Regions from separate parts of the Pseudomonas sp. Fl5BN2 genome, predicted to be linked through region 2. Evidence: predicted binding sites of a transcription regulator. Region 2 holds the regulator's gene; the other holds the start of a gene.
What was found. Region 2 encodes FliA, which starts transcription of late flagellar genes. Its sites were predicted from a motif close to CTAAAGTTTNNNNNNNNNNNGCCGNTAA; they were not measured.
Positions count from the first base shown of each region.

Region 1: GV819_RS17745 (methyl-accepting chemotaxis protein) is a predicted target of FliA. The motif match lies at 4,590-4,617, and genes of this name have one in related genera.

Region 1 is NZ_JAAARL010000012.1:17,405-25,066, forward strand. It holds gene GV819_RS17730 (sensor histidine kinase) at 1-631, shown strand, start outside; gene GV819_RS33815 (methyl-accepting chemotaxis protein) at 698-1,453, opposite strand; partial or broken gene GV819_RS33820 (HAMP domain-containing protein) at 1,556-2,845, opposite strand; gene GV819_RS17740 (Na+/H+ antiporter family protein) at 3,150-4,466, shown strand; gene GV819_RS17745 (methyl-accepting chemotaxis protein) at 4,658-6,337, shown strand; gene yegQ (tRNA 5-hydroxyuridine modification protein YegQ) at 6,516-7,662, opposite strand, start outside.
Region 2 is NZ_JAAARL010000002.1:331,772-339,433, reverse strand. It holds gene flhB (flagellar biosynthesis protein FlhB) at 1-196, shown strand, start outside; gene flhA (flagellar biosynthesis protein FlhA) at 477-2,606, shown strand; gene flhF (flagellar biosynthesis protein FlhF) at 2,618-3,940, shown strand; gene fleN (flagellar synthesis regulator FleN) at 4,059-4,889, shown strand; gene fliA (RNA polymerase sigma factor FliA) at 4,886-5,626, shown strand; gene GV819_RS03885 (chemotaxis response regulator CheY) at 5,793-6,164, shown strand; gene GV819_RS03880 (protein phosphatase CheZ) at 6,195-6,983, shown strand; gene GV819_RS03875 (chemotaxis protein CheA) at 6,996-7,662, shown strand, end outside.

The DNA of each region.
Region 1 (7,662 bases), on a different contig from region 2:
GCGTTCACGCCATGCCCTGGGCAACCTCGGACACGCGCTGAAGACGCCGCTGGCGGTGCTGTTGAGCCTGGCATCGGGGCCCAAGCTGGACGGCCATCCCGAGGTGCGCAAGATCCTCCTGGAACAGTTGGAGCAGGTGCAGCAGCGGCTCAATCGCGAGCTCAATCGCGCACGGCTGGCCGGGGATGCCTTGCCCGGGGCGCTGTTTGATTGCGATGTCGAACTGCCGGGGTTGCTGGCCACCTTGAACATGATCCATGGCGAGCACCTGCAGTTGAGCTATCACGCCGCAGCGGGATTGCGCCTGCCCTGGGACCGCGAGGACTTGCTGGAATTGCTGGGCAACCTGCTGGACAACGCCTGCAAATGGGCCGATGCCGAGGTGCGCGTGAGCGTCGAGGAGCGGGCGTCGGGTTTCTGTCTGGCGGTGGACGACGACGGTCCGGGGATTCCCCGAGAGCGGCGAGCTGAAGTGCTGGGGCGGGGGGCGCGGCTGGATGAGCAGACCGATGGGCACGGCCTGGGCCTGGGCATCGTGCGTGACATTGTCGAGGCCTGGGGCGGCACATTGAGCCTGGAGGACGGTGCGCTGGGCGGCTTGCGGGTGGAAATCGAGCTACCCAGGCGCTAGGCCTGCCGATGGCCGCTCCTGTAGCCGCTGCTGGCGGCTACAGGGACCTGGGTTTCAAGGACGGCGTCAGACGCGGAACTGGTCCATCAGGCTCTGCTGCTGGTTGGCCAGGCTGTTCAAGGACTGGCTGACCCGCGCCGATTCGTTGGCCTGCTCCGACAGCGATTCGGTGACGTCGCGAATGGTCTCGACGTTGTTGTTGATCTCTTCGGCCACCGCGCTCTGTTCTTCGGCGGCGCTGGCGATCTGCAGGTTCATGTCGCTGATCACCGTGACCGCATCGCCGATCTGGCGCAGGGCGGTGACGGCCTGACCGACCTGGTCGACGCTGCCCTGGGCCTGGCGATGGCTGTTGCTCATGGAGCCCACCACGTCCCGGGTGCCGGTTTGCAGTTGTTCGATCACTTGGCGGGTTTCCTCCACCGACTCCTGGGTACGCCGGGCCAGGTTGCGCACTTCATCGGCCACTACCGCGAAACCGCGTCCGGCTTCACCGGCACGGGCGGCTTCGATGGCGGCATTCAGGGCCAGCAGGTTGGTCTGCTCGGCGATCGCGCGAATCACTTCCAGTACCGAGCCGATCTGCTCGCTGTTGGCCGCCAGGCCTTCGACCTGGGTCATCGCGGTGCTCATCTCGGCCGCCAGCAAGTCGATGCTGCGGGTGGTGCGGTCGATCACCGTCAGGCCCTGTTGCGTGGCCTGGTCGGCATCCCGTGCGGCCTGGGCCGCCTGGGCGGCGCTGCGGGCCACGTCCTGGGCGGTGGCACTCATCTCGTGGGAGGCGGTAGCCACCTGGTCGACCTGGCGGTATTGCTGCTCCATGCCGGCACTGGTCTGGGTGGCGATGGCCGATGACTGATCGGCGGTGCCGCGGGCATCCTGCACCGAGCGTTTGACCTCGGCAATGATCGGTTGCAGTTTGTCGAGGAAGCGGTTGAACCAGCCGGCCAGTTGCCCCAGTTCGTCCTGTTTGTCGTAGGCCAGGCGGCGGGTCAGGTCGCCTTCGCCGCTGGCAATGTCTTCAAGCATGGCGGCCACGCCAAGGATCGGTCGGGTCACGCTGCGGGCCATCAGCCACACCAGCAGCAAGCCGACCACCGCGGCCAGCAGGCCCAGGCCCAGTTCGATCAGGGTGCCGCTGCTGTTGCTGGCGTCCAGTTCGTTTTTCAAGGCTTCGGCCGGGCCTACCAGGACTTTTTCCGGTACATCCAGCAGCACGCCCCAGGCTTTGCCGCCGGGGATCGGCGTGAACGGGGCCAATACTTTGAGTTTGCTGTTGCTGTGCAAGCTGTGGGTCTGGGTGCTGCTGGCCAGTTGGCGGATCAGTTCGGCACCGTTGGTGCTGTCGACGCTGTCCAGGCGCTGGCTGAGTTTGCTGGCGTCGAGGCTGTAGCCGGCCAGCAGGCCCACCGGGCTGAGGATGCTGACGTTAGTCTGGCCGGCGTAGAGTTTGCGGCTGGCGTTTTCGCTGACTGCCTGCAGGCTGTTGAGATTGATGTCCACCGACAGCGAGGCGATGACTTTGCCGTCCACCATCAGCGGGAAGACGATGCTGGTCATCAGCACCTTCTGGCCGTCGATGTCATAGAAGTAGGGTTCGATCACGCAAGGCTTGAGGGTGCTGCGCGGGCAGGTGAACCAGGCGTTGGCCGGCTGGCCGCTGGGGCCGGTGCGGGTGTCGCTCATGTCGCTTTCCGGCAGCGACATGGAGGTCAGCTTGCCGGGGGTGGGTTGCGACCAGTACAGGGCGAAACGGCCTTTCTCATTGCTGCCCAGTTCGCTCTGGCCACTGAACAGCGAGTCCTTGGCGTCCAGGGCGTTGGCCTCGAACACCAGGGACAGGCCCAGCAGCTCGGGGTTGGCCTGCAGCGCCGACTTGACCTGGCGGGTCAGGTCTTCACGCAGGTCGAAGGCGTCGAGAAAGCGCTTCTCGGCCTGTTCGCGCAGGAACAGCACCTGGCGGGAAAAGCCGTGGCCGTATTGATAGGCGTCCATGAACTGCTGACGAATCCCCAGTGCCTGGACTTCACCCTGGGCCTCGATCCGCGACTGAGCGGCTTCGTTGAGCATCTCCATGCTCGAAGCTTTCACCAGCTCGGAGCTGTGCTCCATGCGATACAGCGAAAGCCCCACCAACAGCGACACGATGCCCAGCAGACAGAGTCCGGCCAGCAAGGTGATCTTCCATTGAATGGAAAGTTGTCTGAGCGGCATGGAGGCGTCCTTTATTCGATAAATATCTGAGACTTTGCATTGTTACGGCCGACGAACGGTATTCTTTAAACACTTGTTCGAAATAACCCGCCGTTGCTCATTGCACCCTGTCGCCGCTGCCGCAAGGTGCGGGGCAGGGGCAGCGGGCAAAGCGCGCCCGGGTTTTGACAAGCCGGGCCCGCTGCTGCAAAGTGCGCGCCCTCTAACAAGACCCTCTTTTCATTCGATGTCGGCAGTCCGCTGCCTTCCGGTCGGTCACAGGCTTTTGCGCCGTTTTTACCGGCGCAGTAATGAGGTAACGATGATTAACGCAGTAATTGCCGCGGTTGGCGTGATGTTGGTGCTCAGCCTGTCCCGCGTGCATGTAGTGATCGCCCTGATCATTGGTGCGCTGGTGGGTGGCCTCACCGGTGGCCTGGGGATCGAGGCCACGCTCAAGGCATTCAACAGTGGCCTGGGCGGTGGCGCTACCGTGGCCCTGTCCTATGCCTTACTCGGTGCCTTTGCCGTGGCCATCGCCAAGTCCGGCCTGGCCCACGCCCTGGCGGACAAGATCCTGTCGCTGGTGGACCGTCAGGACAGCAGCGGCGGTGGGCAGGTCAAATGGTTGCTGATCGGCCTGTTGTGGGTGGTGGCGATTGCTTCGCAGAACATCCTGCCGATCCACATTGCCTTTATTCCGTTGCTGGTGCCGCCACTGTTGTACGTGCTGACCAAGCTGCAACTGGACCGGCGGCTGATCGCCTGCGTCATCACCTTCGGCCTGATCACGCCTTACATGTTCCTGCCGGTGGGTTTCGGCAACATCTTCCTCAATGAGATTCTCCTGGCCAACGTGGCCCGCAGTGGGGTCGATGTCAGTCAGGTCAACGTCACGCATGCCATGGGCATTCCCGCCCTGGGCATGTTGTTCGGCCTGGCGATGGCATTTTTCAGCTACCGCAAGAAGCGGGTCTACGACCTGGGCAAGATCGAGAAGGTCGAGCAGGTGGCGGTGCAATACAACCCGCAGACCCTGCTGGTGGCGGGGCTGGCGATTGTCGCCGCCTTCGTCGTCCAGTTGCTGCTGGACTCGATGATTATCGGGGCTTTGTGCGGCTTCCTGGTTTTCTCGGTGTCGGGCATCGTGCGCTGGCGCGAAACCGACGGCCTGTTTACTGAAGGCATGAAGATGATGGCGATGATCGGCTTCATCATGATCGCCGCCTCAGGCTTTGCCGAAGTGATGAAGGCCACCGGTGAAGTGCAGACCTTGGTCGAAACCTCGGCCGGTTGGATCGGTCACAGCAAGGGCGTGGGTGCGCTGCTGATGCTGCTGGTGGGCCTGCTGGTGACCATGGGCATCGGCTCGTCGTTTTCCACGGTGCCGATCCTGGCGGCGATCTTCGTGCCTTTATGTGTGCAGTTGGGCTTCAGTCCCCTGGCCATTGTCTGCATCGTCGGCACCGCCGGGGCGCTGGGCGATGCGGGCTCGCCCGCCTCGGATTCAACCCTGGGGCCGACCTCGGGGTTGAATATCGACGGCCAGCATCACCATATCTGGGACACCGTGGTCCCGACTTTCCTGCATTACAACCTGCCGCTGCTGGCCTTCGGCTGGGTTGCAGCCATGGTCCTCTGATTATCTCGCTCTCGTAGAAACCGTGGGCTGTTGTAGGAGCGGGCTTGCCCGCGAAGGCATCGGCAAGGTCGGTGCAAGGCTCAAGGGCCTCTTCGCCGGCAAGCCGGCTCCTACGGGCTCAGGCTCAACTTTTGTTTTGGCGTGCCGTTAACGCGGTTATCACGCCAATAAAAACTTAGAGTGAGCCCACTATGCGCTTGAGCCTGAAGGCCAAAGTCCTGTCCCTGGCGGTACTCCCGGTACTGCTGTTCGCGCTGGTGATCAGCCTGAGCACGGTGTTCATGTTGCGCCAGCAAGCCCAGAAAGAGGTCGAGGAAACCCGTCATCGCCTGCTGGGCGAGGCCAAGGCCACGTTGCAGAGCTATGTCGAAGTGGCCCTGAACACGGTCAAGCCGCTGTACGACGCGGCGGCGCCAGGGGATCAGGCGGCCCGGGCCGAGGTGGTCAAGCTGCTGTCGAACATCAGCTATGGCAAGGACGGCTACTTCTTCGGCTACGACTCCGAGACCGTACGCCTGTTCAAGGGCAACAGCGCGGACGGGGTGGGCAAGAGCTTCAAGGACAACCGCGACCCCAACGGCGTGTACGTCAACCGCGAACTGGTGCGGGTCGGCAAGGACGGCAGCCACTACGTGCAGTACAGTTCGACCCAGCCGGGCAGCGATGTGCTGGTGCCCAAGCTGGGCTACACCGAATACCTGCCCAAGTGGGACATGGTGCTGGGCACCTCGGTCAACCTCGATGGCATCGACGCCCAGGTGGCGGCGGTCGAGACCAGTGTCAACCAGCGCATGGAAGGCATGGTCCTGAGCATTCTCGGGATTGCCGCGGTGCTGCTGCTGGTGATTGCGGGCCTGGGCATGGTGGTGGCCAATACCATGCTGCGTCCGCTGAACCTGATGAAAGCCAACCTTGATGACATCGCCGCCGGCGAGGGCGACCTGACCCGGCGCCTTGAGATCACCAGCCAGGACGAACTCGGCGACCTGGCCTGCTCGTTCAACCGTTTTGTCGACAAGATCCACGGCCTGGTGCGGCAGATCACCGAAATGACCGGGCAGCTCACCGAGCTGGTGACCCAGGTTTCGGACCAGGCCCAGCGTTCGGAACAGGCCATGGAGCGTCAGCGCCACGAGACTGACCAGGTGGCCACGGCAATCAATGAAATGTCTTCGGCGGCCCATGAAGTGGCGCGCAGTGCCCAGGGCGCGGCCGTTGCTGCCCAGCAGACCGATGAAGAAGGCCAGGCGGCCAAGCGCGTGGTGGATGGCAGCATCCAGCAGATCCATGCGCTGGTCAGCGATATCCGTAACAGCGGCACGTCCCTGGACAGCCTGCAGCAGGACGTATCGTCGATTGTCAGCGTGCTGGATGTGATCCGCTCGATTGCCGAGCAGACCAACCTGCTGGCCTTGAACGCCGCGATTGAAGCGGCCAGGGCCGGCGAGGCCGGGCGTGGTTTTGCCGTGGTCGCCGATGAAGTGCGGGCCCTCGCCAGCCGGACCCAGCAGAGCACCCAGGAAATCCAGGGCATGATCGATCGCTTGCAGCAGGGCACCCGGGTGGCGGTGGACGCCATGCGCCGTTCCAGCGACGCCGGCGACGGTACTTCGGTCAAGGCCAACGAAGCCGGGGCTTCGCTGGACACCATGGCCCAGTTGATCGGCACCATCAATTCGATGAACGCGCAGATTGCCAGCGCGGCGGAAGAGCAGACCGCGGTAGCCGAAGAGATCAACCGCAGCGTGCACCAGATCGCCGTGGCGGTGGACAGTGTTGCCGATGAAACCCAGCGCGGCGCCCAGACTTCTCGCAGTCTGGCCGATCTTGGTCAGCGGCTGGGGCGGTTGGTGGGGCAGTTCCGGATCTGAGGCGCTCGGTGCTCTTGTGGTGTTTTGCCGGCTTTCGCCAGCCGCTGGCGAAGGCTGCGATCAGGCCGCAGGCCTTCGGTGTTTTGAACGTGCGGCCTGTACCGTCGAAATGCCGCTCACATCGTTTTTCCGGGCCAGCCAGCTAGCAGTCGCAGCCTGGCGCAAAGGCCCGGCTTGGTCAGGCGCTGACGTCGCGCATCAACAGGCCGAAACGCAAGTCCACCTGATCGGGGATCGGCAGGTACACGGTGTGACCGTCGCCCGGCGCGACTTCGATGCCTTCACCCTTGGCGTTCTGCAGCTCATGCAGGTCGAAGTGGAAGTTGCCCTTGGGGGTCATCAGTTCCATGTGGTCGCCCAGGGCAAAGCGGTTCTTCACTTTCACTTCTGCCAAGCGATCGCGGCGTTCGCCGGTCAGTTCACCAACGAACTGCTGGCGCTCCGAGACCGAGCTGCCGTTCTGGTAGTTCTGATATTCATCGTGCACATGGCGCCGCAGGAAACCTTCGGTGTAGCCACGCTGGGCCAGGGATTCCAGGTCGTTGAGCAGGCTGCGGTCGAACTCGCGTCCGGCTGCGGCGTCATCGATGGCCTGGCGATACACCTGGGTGGTGCGCGCACAGTAGAAGTGGGATTTGGTCCGCCCCTCGATCTTCAGCGAATGCACGCCCATGCGGGTCAGGCGGTCCACGTGCTGCACCGCCCGCAGGTCCTTGGCATTCATGATGTAGGTGCCGTGTTCGTCCTCGAAGGCCGGCATCAGTTCGTCCGGACGATTGGCCTCTTGCAGCAGGAACACCTGGTCAGTGGGCGCGCCCAGGCCCAGGGTCGACTCTGGTTGGTAGGTCTGGACGATTTCCCCGAGGGTGTTCTCGGTGGCTTCCTCGGCCTTGTATTTCCAGCGGCAGGCATTGGTGCAGGTGCCCTGGTTGGCGTCGCGCTTGTTCATGTAGCCCGACAGCAGGCAGCGCCCGGAATAGGCCATGCACAAGGCGCCGTGGACGAATATTTCCAGCTCCATGTCCGGCACTCGCTGGCGGATTTCCTCGATTTCCTCCAGGGACAGTTCCCGGGACAGGATGATCCGGGTCAGGCCCTGTTGCTGCCAGAACTCGACGCTCGCCCAGTTCACCGTGTTGGCTTGTACCGACAGGTGGATCGGCATGGCCGGGAAGTGCCGGCGCACTAGCATGATCAGTCCAGGGTCGGACATGATCAGCGCATCCGGAGCCATTTCGATCACTGGCGCCAGGTCCTTGAGGAAGGTTTTGAGCTTGGCGTTGTGCGGTGCAATGTTGACCACCACGTAGAAACGCTTGCCCTGG
Region 2 (7,662 bases):
CGAGCTTGAGGAAGAGATTCCGGCCGGGCTCTATCTGGCGGTGGCTCAGGTCCTGGCCTACGTCTACCAGATCCGCCAGCATCGCGCGGGCAAGGGCAAGCGTCCGGACCCGCTCAAGGACCTGCCGATCCCGGCGGACCTGCGGCGCGACACCTCCGGCAAGCAGTCTTCTGGTGGCCCCATCGATCCGCTGTAGTCGCGGCCTGTAGGGGCTGGCTTGCCAGCGAATGCCTCCGATTTTTGTCAGAAAAATGGCTAATTGCCACTATCTCGCCTTGTCTAACCCGATCTGTAGAAGCCGGCCGTGCGGGGTTCGCTTGCAGGTAAGGGCGCCCCCGTGATCGTGTTCGCCGGCAAGCCGATTCCTGTGGGGCGGGGGGATTGCGCTGCTGCGGCAAAGTTGGAAGGCTTCTTGCAGTAGCCGCCCCATGCCGCTTCAGGCGTCAAAAGTTTGCTTTACGGAACGGGGTAAATCGGTGGATCGCTCTCAGTTAATCAACACAGCTCGCAGTAGCCTGGCCGGCCTCGGTCAGGGCAACCTGGGTGTGCCGGTGCTGCTGTTGGTCATGCTGGCCATGATGATGCTGCCAGTGCCACCGTTCCTGCTGGACGTATTCTTCACCTTCAACATTGCCCTGTCGATCGTGGTCCTGCTGGTCTGCGTGTATGCCCTGCGACCGTTGGACTTCGCCGTATTCCCGACCATCCTGCTGGTGGCTACACTGCTGCGGCTGGCGCTCAACGTGGCCTCGACCCGGGTGGTAATGCTTCACGGCCAGGACGGTCACGCCGCCGCGGGCAAGGTGATCCAGGCCTTCGGTGAAGTGGTGATCGGCGGTAACTACGTGGTTGGTATCGTGGTCTTCGCGATCCTCATGATCATCAACTTCGTGGTGGTGACCAAGGGTGCCGGACGTATCTCCGAGGTGAGTGCGCGTTTCACCCTGGACGCCATGCCCGGCAAGCAGATGGCCATCGACGCCGACTTGAACGCCGGCCTGATCGACCAGAACCAGGCCAAGCTGCGTCGCCTGGAAGTGGCCCAGGAAGCCGAGTTTTACGGTTCCATGGACGGTGCCAGCAAGTTCGTCCGCGGTGACGCCATCGCCGGCCTGTTGATTCTGTTCATCAACCTGATCGGCGGCATGGCCGTCGGTATCTTCCAGCACAACATGTCGTTCGGCGATGCCGGCCGGGTCTATGCCCTGTTGACCATCGGTGACGGTTTGGTGGCGCAACTGCCATCGCTGCTGCTCTCCACCGCGGCGGCCATCATGGTTACTCGGGCTTCGGGCTCCGAGGACATGGGCAAGCAGATCAACCGGCAGATGTTCGCCTCGCCCCGGGCCCTGGCGGTCTCTGCGGGCCTGATGGCGGTCATGGGCATTGTGCCGGGCATGCCGCATTTCTCCTTCCTCAGCCTGGCGGCGGTAGCCGGCGGCGCGGCCTACCTGTTGTGGAGAAAGCAAAACGCGGTCAAGGTCCAGGCCCTGGAAGAAGTCCAGCGCCAGCAGGACCTGCTGCCATCCCCGGCTCGTGCCATGGAAACCAAGGAGCTGGGTTGGGACGATGTGACCCCGATCGACATGATCGGCCTGGAAGTCGGTTACCGCCTGATTCCCCTGGTGGACCGCAACCAGGGTGGGCAGTTGCTGGCGCGGATCAAGGGGGTGCGCAAGAAGCTCTCCCAGGACCTGGGCTTCCTCATGCCCACGGTGCATATCCGTGACAACCTGGATCTGGCCCCCAGCGCCTATCGCCTGACCCTGATGGGAGTGATCCTGGCAGAGGCGGAAATTTATCCGGATCGCGAGCTGGCGATCAACCCGGGGCAGGTCTACGGCACACTCAACGGTATCTCCGCCCGGGACCCGGCCTTTGGCCTGGAAGCAGTGTGGATCGAGATCAGCCAGCGTCCCCAGGCGCAGTCCCTGGGTTACACCGTGGTGGACGCCAGCACGGTGGTCGCGACTCACCTGAACCAGATTCTGTACAAGCACTCCAGTGAACTGATCGGTCATGAAGAGGTGCAGCAACTGATGCAGTTGCTGGCCAAGAGCTCGCCGAAGCTGGCCGAGGAGTTGGTACCGGGCGTGCTGTCGCTGTCACAGTTGCTCAAGGTATTGCAGGCGCTTTTGGCCGAGCAGGTACCAGTACGCGATATTCGCAGCATTGCCGAGGCCATCGCCAACAATGCCGCCAAGAGTCAAGATACTGCCGCTTTGGTTGCTGCGGTACGCGTCGGATTGTCTCGCGCCATCGTCCAAAGCATTGTAGGCACTGAGTCTGAGCTGCCTGTGATCACCTTGGAGCCAAGGTTGGAACAAATTTTGCTCAGCAGTCTGCAGAAGGCAGGACAAGGCCAGGAAGAAGGCGTTCTGCTGGAGCCAAGCATGGCTGAGAAACTGCAGCGCTCGCTGATCGAAGCGGCGCAGCGTCAAGAGATGCAAGGTCAACCGGTGATTCTGTTGGTGGCGGGTCCGGTCCGCGCCATGCTCTCGCGGTTCGGCCGTCTCGCCGTCCCGGGTTTGCATGTGCTGGCGTACCAGGAAATTCCTGACAACAAGCAAGTGACCATCGTTGCGACAGTAGGGCCCAACGGCTGAGGTAGTGGGTTATGCAAGTTAAGCGTTTTTTTGCCGCCGATATGCGTCAGGCCATGAAGCTGGTTCGTGATGAGCTGGGCGCTGAAGCCGCCATCATCGGCAATCGGCGGATTGCCGGGGGCGTCGAGTTGACGGCTGCGCTGGATTACAAGTTGTCGGCGTTGTCGCCCCGGGTCCCGAACATGGAACTTGAGGATGAACTGCGCAAGACCCAGTCGCGGATCGTCACCGCCCAGGCCGAATTGAGCCTGCGGGGCGAGGGCGACAGTACCGCGATCACCAATCGCCAGCTGTTCGCCGGCCTGCCGCTGACAGCTGCCGAGCCGCTGATCGAGCCGACCCTGACCGAGCGCCCGCGCCCGGCACCGGCCCCTGCGGCACCGGTTGCCGATAACCGGGCCCTGGATTCGATGCGCTTCGAACTCAATGGCCTGCGCGAGCTGCTGGAAGTGCAGCTGGGCTCCCTGGCCTGGAGTCAGCTGCAAGGCAGTCGTCCGGAGCAGGCCAATCTTTGGCGCCGCCTGCAGCGTATCGGCTTGTCCGGTCCACTGGCCCGCGACCTGTTGGCGTTGACTGTGGAAATCGACGAGCCCCGGCAGGCCTGGCGCATGCTTCTGGCGCACCTGGCGCGGATGATCCTGACCCCGGAAATCGAGCCGCTGGAAGAGGGTGGCGTGATCGCCATGGTCGGTCCTGCCGGCATGGGCAAGACCACGACCCTGGCCAAGCTGGCGGCGCGCTACGTGCTCAAGTACGGCGCGCAGAACATCGCGCTGGTAAGCATGGACAGTTACCGTATCGGCGCTCAGGAGCAGCTCAAGACCCTGGGCCGGATCCTCAATGTCTCGGTGACCCATGTCGACCCTGGCCAATCCCTGGCCCAGGCCCTGGATCCGCTGCTGCGCAAGCGCGTGGTACTGATCGACACCGCCGGTCTGCAGGCCAGCGATCCGGCGTTACGCATGCAGCTGGAAAGCTTGGCTGGTCGCGGGATCAGGGCGAAGAATTATCTGGTGCTGGCAACCACCAGCCAGAAACAGGTGTTGACCGCCGCCTACCACAGCTACAAGCGTTGCGGCCTGGCCGGTTGCATCCTGACTAAACTGGATGAAACAGCCAGTCTTGGCGAGGTCTTGAGCCTGGCCATCAGTCATGAACTGCCGGTTGCCTATCTGACCGATGGGCCGCGGATTCCTGACGACTTGCACCTGCCACGCCGACACCAACTGGTGAGTCGCGCAGTGAGTGTGCAGATGCAGGAAGAACCCAGCGAAGAAGCCATGGCCGACATGTTCGCTGACCTTTACCACAGCTCGACCAAGCGGGTTGGCTGAGGTAAGCATGAATAGATTGCACTGTATCTACATCGATGGTCTGCCATGCATTGTTCCAATGGTGAACGCGCAGCCAGTTATGTGGCCCCGTCTAAGTAAGACAAGGTAAAGAAAGAACATGGGCAGCATGCATCCCGTACAGGTGATTGCGGTGACCGGCGGCAAAGGTGGCGTCGGCAAGACTAACGTGTCAGTAAACTTGTCCCTGGCTCTGGCTGAGCTGGGTCGGCGGGTGTTGCTGCTGGACGCCGACCTGGGTCTGGCCAACGTCGATGTCCTGCTGGGGCTGACTCCCAAACACACCCTCGCCGATGTCATCGAGGGTCGCTGCGAGCTGCGCGATGTGCTGCTCCAGGGGCCTGGCGGCATCCGCATTGTCCCGGCCGCCTCGGGTACCCAGAGCATGGTGCACCTGAGCCCCGCCCAGCACGCGGGCCTGATCCAGGCCTTCAGTGACATTGGCGACAATCTCGATGTGCTGGTGATTGACACCGCTGCGGGTATTGGTGACTCGGTAGTCAGTTTTGTTCGCGCGGCCCAGGAAGTATTGCTGGTGGTCTGTGACGAGCCGACCTCGATCACCGATGCCTATGCGCTGATCAAGCTGCTCAATCGCGACTACGGCATGAATCGTTTCCGGGTCCTGGCCAACATGGCACAGAGCCCTCAAGAAGGGCGCAACTTGTTTGCAAAATTGACCAAGGTCACGGATCGCTTCCTGGACGTGGCTTTACAATACGTCGGCGCAGTTCCCTACGACGAAAGCGTACGCAAGGCCGTGCAAAAGCAGCGTGCGGTCTATGAAGCCTTTCCTCGTTCGAAGTGTGCATTGGCGTTCAAGGCCATCGCGCAAAAAGTCGATACCTGGCCGTTGCCGGCGAACCCTCGCGGGCATCTGGAATTTTTTGTCGAGCGGCTAGTGCATCAAACAGCGGGACCGGTGCTATGACTGCCAGTGGCTACAACCTTTACAAGAAGTCGGCGCGTGATAGCCAGTACGAATTGATCGAGCGCTATGCGCCTCTGGTCAAGCGTATCGCCTATCACCTGCTGGCGCGGTTGCCGGCCAGTGTTCAGGTGGAAGACCTGATTCAGGCCGGGATGATCGGTTTGCTCGAAGTGTCGACCAAATACGATGCGAGCAAGGGCGCGAGCTTTGAAACCTACGCCGGTATCCGGATTCGTGGGGCGATGCTCGATGAGGTCCGTAAAGGCGACTGGGCACCCCGTTCGGTGCACCGTAATACGCGCATGGTCAGTGATGCAATTCGCGCAATTGAAGCTAAAACCGGTCGTGACGCTAAAGATCACGAAGTTGCGGCCGAACTTCAATTGAGTCTCGACGATTATTACGGGATTTTGAACGACACCTTGGGCAGTCGCCTGTTCAGTTTCGACGATCTGTTGCAGGACGGCGAGCATGAAGGGCTGCACGAGGATGGCGCCAGTGCTCATCTCGAGCCGTCACGAGACCTGGAGGATGAACGCTTCCAGGCCGCGTTGGCGGATGCGATTGCCAATTTGCCGGAGCGCGAGCGACTGGTGTTGGCGCTGTACTACGACGAAGAGCTGAACCTCAAGGAAATCGGTGAGGTCCTGGGGGTCAGCGAATCGCGGGTCAGCCAGTTACACAGCCAGTGCGCAGCCCGCTTGCGGGGGCGTTTGGGGGAGTGGCGAGCGCGCTGACAGGCAGTGTGGGGACACTGCGATCAAGACCGGTGGGGCCAGGCGCAGCACCGGTTTTGCAGTATGTGCTTCATGCAGTCGTTGTGTGTTATGCCGAATTGATTGAATGGCGCGTTCAGGTGCTGGACGCGTTTAAGACTGCTTGGAGGTCGAATTGGACAAGAACATGAAAATCCTCATCGTTGATGACTTTTCAACGATGCGGCGGATCATAAAAAACCTGTTGCGTGATCTGGGTTTCACCAACACGGTCGAGGCCGACGATGGCACCACCGCCATTCCGGTACTCAACAGCGGAAGCATCGACTTTCTGGTAACGGACTGGAACATGCCCGGCATGACCGGTATCGACCTGCTGCGCCACGTGCGTGCCGATGAAAAGCTCAAGCACCTGCCGGTGTTGATGGTAACTGCCGAAGCCAAGCGCGAGCAGATCATCGAAGCTGCCCAGGCCGGGGTGAACGGCTATGTGGTCAAACCATTCACGGCCCAGGCGTTGAAAGAGAAGATCGAAAAGATCTTCGAGCGCATCGGTTGATGTGCGTAGCCATTCCGCCACGGGGGAGCTATGGAGCATAACGAATCTTCACTGGACGACTTTGAGTCGACCCTGAAAAAGCACGCCCTGGAACTGGTCGAGAGCCTTGAAAAGGGCAGATTCGGCGACGCAGTGCAATTGATCCATGAGCTTAATCAGACCCGTGACCGTGGCCTGTACCAGGAAGTGGGCAAGCTCACCCGCGAGCTGCATAGCGCGATCGTCAATTTTCAGATTGACCCGCACATGCCGCAAGCCGAGGAAGTTTCACAGATCACGGATGCCACCGAGCGCCTGTCCTATGTGGTTCGGCTGACGGAAGCCGCTGCCAACCGCACTATGGACCTGGTAGAGAGCAGCACCCCGCTGGTCAACGGCCTGAGCACTGAAGCACAGGCCTTGAGCGCGGACTGGGGACGCTTCATGCGGCGCGAGGTCGGGGCTGAAGAGTTCCGTGAGCTGGCGCGTCGGGTCGACGCTTTTCTGACTCGCAGCGAGCAGGAAAATCGCACCGTCTCGGGCCACCTCAACGACATTCTGTTGGCGCAGGATTACCAGGACCTGACCGGCCAGGTAATCAAGCGTGTGACCCAGTTGGTCACGGAAGTCGAAAGTAATCTGCTCAAACTGGTGTTGATGGCCAGCCAGGTCGATCGTTTTGCCGGTATCGAACATGACCGCGAATCGATCCTCGCTGAAAAAGATCCGCAAAAACATCTCGCCAAGGGTGAAGGTCCACAGATTCATGCCGATAAACGGGAAGACGTTATGTCCGGTCAGGACGATGTAGACGATTTGCTTTCCAGCCTTGGATTCTAGGAGCACCCATTAATGAGCTTCGGCGCCGATGAAGAGATCCTTCAGGATTTCCTGGTTGAGGCCGGCGAGATTCTAGAGCTATTGTCCGAACAACTGGTCGAGCTGGAAAGCCGGCCAGATGATGCGGACTTGCTCAATGCAATTTTTCGCGGTTTTCACACTGTTAAAGGGGGCGCCGGCTTCCTCCAGCTCAATGAGCTGGTGGAGTGCTGCCACATCGCCGAGAACGTCTTCGACATCCTGCGCAAGGGTGAGAGGCGTGTCGATTCGGAATTGATGGACGTGGTGCTTGAGGCTCTGGATGCGGTGAACGGTATGTTCAGCCAGGTCCGTGAGCGCACCGCAATTACCGCTGCGACCCCGGAACTGCTGGCCGCCTTGGCGCGCCTGGCAGAGCCCGCCGGCGCCGAACCTGCAGCGCCAGCTGTGGAGGAGGTGGCTCCAGCCGTTGTCGAGCCTGAGGCCCAAAGCTCAGAGGGTGATATCACCGACAACGAATTCGAACTCCTGCTCGATTCGCTGAATGCCGCCAAGGCCGACGCCGAGTCAGTGCCCGCCGCAGCAGTGGCGCAAGGTGAGCCGGCCGGCGATGAAATCACCGATGCCGAGTTCGAGTCGCTGCTGGACCAGTTGCACGGCAAGGGTCAGTTCGCACCTGATGCGGTAGTACCTGCAGCGG